DNA from 2 places in the Azospira sp. I09 genome. Region 2 is predicted to be linked to the other one. Evidence: riboswitches for the same ligand, from Rfam matches in the RefSeq annotation. Region 2 holds a riboswitch; the other holds the start of a gene.
What was found. A riboswitch is a leader RNA that binds a small molecule or an ion and turns the genes downstream of it on or off. The one in region 2 is predicted to bind cyclic di-GMP.

Region 1 (2,197 bases), on a different replicon from region 2:
ACGTGCCCATGCACGGCAACCTGCTGCTGCTCTACGCCGTGGTACTGCTCTTCATCTGCGCCAACCTGACCCTGGGCATCACCTTCAGCTCCATCGCCCGCAACCAGCTGCAGGCCATGCAGATGACCTTCTTTTTCTTCCTGCCCTCCATGCTGCTCTCGGGCTTCATGTTCCCCTTCCGCGGCATGCCGGAGTGGGCCCAGGTGGTGGGCAATGTCCTGCCCCTCACCCATTTCCTGGTGCTGGTGCGGGGCATCCTGCTCAAGGGCAACGGCATCGACATGGTGTGGAGCAGCGTCTGGCCGATCCTGGCCTTCATCGCCGTGGTGCTGGGTATCGGCCTGCGCACCTTCCGCCGCACCCTGGACTGAGAACCTAGCCCCGGGCGGCGATGACGTCGCCCAGTTCCTCCAGCAGTTCCGGGTACAGTTCCTCCAGTTCGCCGTCATCGAAACCCAGGTAGGCAAAAGCCTGCTCGCCCCACAGCTGCCACTCGGACTCCTCCGCCACGCCCAGGTAGCGGGCGGCCAGGTGCTCGGCCAGCAGGGACAGGGCGATCAGGGTGCGCACCTCGGCCGGCTCCCGCTCGTCCTCCAGCAGGGTCAGGTCGTGGTGGCCGCGGATGGCACGAACGATCTTCTCCGGCAGCTGCCAATTGTGGGCCAGCATGGCGCCCACCATGACATGGCTGGTGGCATGGCGCTCGAACTCCACCTCGGGTACCGGCAGGCTGGAATGGTTGGCGGCCATGAGGGTTTCCTTGTAGTCGGGGAAACGCTGCATGAGGATGGGAATGCCGCAGTCGTGGAAGAGGCCGAAGGTGTAGGCATCCTCCACCGAGGTGCCGGGCAGGCGCCGGGCCAGGCAGCCGCAGATGGCGGCGTGCAGGTTGGAGCGTTCCCAGAAGCGCTCCATGCTGACCCCGCCGCCCTTGCCCAGGCTGCGCTGCAGCTCCAGGCCGGTGACCACCTTGAGGATGTTCTTCAGGCCCAGCACGGCCACCGCCTGCTGCACCGACTGCACCTTGGAGCGCAGGGCGAAGAAGGGGGAATTGGCGGTCTTCATCATGGACGCCGCCAGGCTGACGTCGCCGCTGATGAGACGGTTGATGCGCTGGAAATCCACGTCGTCCTGGCGCGCCTCTTCCATCAAGGAAAGGACCACGCTGGGGCACGGCGGAATGGTGACGGTACTGAGGATGCCGTTGACAGTCTCCAGCTCGATGCTGGCCGCCATGGCAAGGGGAGCGGACGCCCCCGGGGAAAGCTCCGGAACTTCAGCAAACATGACCAACCTCCCAAACTCAATGGTTAGAGGGAAAACCACGTGGCTTGCGCCGAAGTCTCCTCGCAACCGGCCTGGGATGGCACGTTGCTTATGGCAGTCCCGCTGTCATGGAGCGCCGTTGCCGACGCCCGGTAGACCGGTGACTTTGCGCCCCCGCCTTTCGTACGGGTTTGCCTTTATCAATGGCGCCAACATTAGCACCGGGGCCGGCGGGGGGTCAATCGGGAGCGGCCCGCCAGCAACGCTGGAAGGGCCTCAGGCCGGCTCCGCCAGGGGCGGCAAACCGTGCTTCTGCCGGGCCCGGGCGCAGGCCTCGTCGGTGATACCCAGTTCCGCCAGGGGATTGAATTCGCGGCAGGGCGAGGGCCGTTGGGCATAACGGCTGCAGGAGACGGACACCCCTACTTCACCGCTGAGGGCAACGCAGCGGGGCGGGCTGGCATCGGTACCGGCCATGCGCACCAGATGGGACGTCACGGGCACCGTCAGGGCCAGGGGAATGCCGCCCTCCCAGGCGAAATTCCCACCCTCCAGCTCGGCCGGATGGAAATCGACGCGGTAGGCGGCGCAGCAGGCGCCGCAGGACTGACAGACCATGACATGACTCGGATCAGAAGGGCCGCAACCGGGCCCGGGGAACGCGCCGCAAGGGCTTGCGGGCGCCCATCATACCCAAGCCCGGGCCGCTTGAAAGCAGGAGTATTGGGGCAAAAAACACCGCCGGCAGCGGTCGTCCTCTCCCCCTAGGAATCACCCTAGGTAGTTTTTTTTGAAAAAAACATTTAATTTCATGGCTATGCTGCCGATATCTTGAGAAACAGCTTGAAGCATGGGGTCAATTGGGAAACAATCCGCCCCCCAAAGTCTTCTCAGCCAAGCCGAAATTCGTGCCCAGCCAGGAAGCCGCACC
Region 2 (2,197 bases):
GCAGCCATCAGCGCATCGCGCGCCCACGCATACCCGAGGTGATTGAAAGCACGAAGCCGCTGCAGGGCGGTCAATGTCCGAGCTTTACCCTCCGGGGTGTTCCCGTTGGCCACGCTTTTTGCGTAACTGCGGATCTCGGATAGCACGCTCTTGTGAGCTCCGATCATCCTCGCCAGCCCACTATCCGACTTCAGCTCGAACTTCTCTTTCACACGATCCATCAGCGCGATATCGCGCTCCAACTCTGTTGAATCGAAGATGGTGAATAGGGGATCTTTCGTCGTAGTCATCGGGGTCTCGTGGTCTGAAGTGTAAATGTTCGCACCATGCGAATTATTATGGCGTAGAATTCGTTCGCACCGTGCGAACGTATTGTAGCTTTTCGTAGCATGGGCATTCGATTTACCTTGGCAAAAATCGACTATTCAGGCCGGCGACCTTGGGAGGTGCCGGCCAATTTTTTGATGGCCACAAGACGCCGATCACGACCTCCCAAGACCATGCCGCGCTGCCGCCAAGGAATCTGCTGCGGGAGATTAATTGACCTTGTTGGTCATGCCCGAGTCGCGGGCGGTGGAAACCAGGTCCTTGCCCAGAGCGACCGCAAAGTGCCGAATGCCGCCGCCGACCTCTAGGCCAATTTCACGCCCGGCGCGCTTCATTTCCGGGTCTTCGTATGCAAGCGCATTGATGCCGTGCTTCTCGACTTGCTCGGCCACCTTGATCGCGTAGCCGGGAATCTTGCGGAAAGAGGAATCCAACTGACTTACGCCGGCGGCGACGTCCTGCTCGATGCCGGCATTGCTGGTGATGACCATACCAGGGGGAGGACCATAACCACCAATCGGAGCAATCTGCTCGACGACTGCTGAGGCCTGCTCTTCTGGAGTGTAGGAAGACCCGTCATCGTGCTGCAGGCCGGTAAGGCCGTATTCAGCCAGGGCTGCGCCCAGGATCAGGGTGGTCAGAGTACCTTTCATGATTTTCTCCGTTCACGTCTTGTTTTGAGAAAACCATCAGGACGAGATACTGGTTGCGTCGATCCAGCAACTCCGCTATCTCGGCTTGGTGGCCGAGACCGGTGGCTTTGCGTCTCCACCTCGCAGTGGGTTTGCCAAAGATCATGCCGCGATCTAATTGCGAACATGAACCGATCACGCCCGCAATTTATTCGCACCATGCGAACGTGTCAACACTGATGGTCGGAATGTTACGAGTTTCGCGAGCCGTTCCATGGCTAACGGCGCTCCGGAACGATCATGTCATGCGCTGTATCCGTGGCGATTCCACTGATGCCGTTTCCAATTTTCCGGCCGACGGCTACACCTTGATCGCGAATTTCCGGCGGGACAGCCAGAAAGCCGCGAAGCCCGTTCTGTTGGATGTGGTTAGCCATTACCGCGGTGTATTTCTGTAGGTCTTCCATCCCCGATTCAAGATCCTTTACACCTTTCTCCATGTTAGGAGGAAGTCCCGGCTGAGCCGATGATCCACCGGAAGATGCAGCCAAATGAGGCTGTGGCGATGCGCTGTTGGCTGGAGATGGCGATGTCGATTCCGAATCGGTGATGAAGCGTTTCCGGGGGGCCTGCGATGGTGCCACCATCGGGCGGCTCGTGTAGCTTGAGGGTGGCGGTGCCGCGTCGTAATAGTTCGGCAGCGCACCTTCAGCCGCGGCAGCGGTACCGGAAATGAGCGCCATCGGCCATAGCAGTTGCTTCATCGAAAGTTCCCCTTCCTCAGTTCAAGCGTTGGAGCTGGATCGAGTCCTGCCCCTGGAAAATTCGGAAGTGACGGAGAACATCCATTCCGAGCAAGGCCATGTCCGAATTGGCCTGGTTCAAGGAAACCATGACCGGAACGTCGCTCAGGGTAAAGGCGCCGACCTGGAGGTAATTGCCCTCGCTCTGCATTGCGCTACCTATCCCGTTGGCGGTACCGATCTGGGCGCTTACCCCTGCTCGAATGCCAGCGTTCTTGGCGATTCTCGCCCCGATTGATGTCTTTGTAGCCCCCGTGTCCAGAAGAAACGTGACTGGGAACCCGTTGATAAAGGCCGGAATCCAGTAGTGGCCATCCGCCGATCGCGGGACCACATACCAGTTGCCTTTGTCCAGGTATGGCGCCGTTACCGCGTTCGGATGACTGGCAGCCCATTTCAGCTGCTCACCCTGATAACTCTTCCCGTCAATGACGA

Region 1: another riboswitch for cyclic di-GMP. It lies ahead of AZSP09_RS04310 (HDOD domain-containing protein); the one in region 2 lies ahead of AZSP09_RS19480 (hypothetical protein).

Annotation. Positions count from the first base shown of each region.
Region 1 covers NZ_AP021844.1:927,140-929,336, forward strand. Annotated here, with positions in the region: gene AZSP09_RS04305 (ABC transporter permease) at 1-371, shown strand, start outside; gene AZSP09_RS04310 (HDOD domain-containing protein) at 376-1,287, opposite strand; cyclic di-GMP riboswitch class I at 1,377-1,472, opposite strand; gene AZSP09_RS04315 (YkgJ family cysteine cluster protein) at 1,543-1,884, opposite strand.
Region 2 covers NZ_AP021845.1:320,434-322,630, reverse strand. Annotated here, with positions in the region: gene AZSP09_RS19485 (hypothetical protein) at 1-290, opposite strand, end outside; gene AZSP09_RS19480 (hypothetical protein) at 537-980, opposite strand; cyclic di-GMP riboswitch class I at 1,043-1,126, opposite strand; gene AZSP09_RS19475 (hypothetical protein) at 1,238-1,723, opposite strand; gene AZSP09_RS19470 (retropepsin-like aspartic protease family protein) at 1,740-2,197, opposite strand, start outside.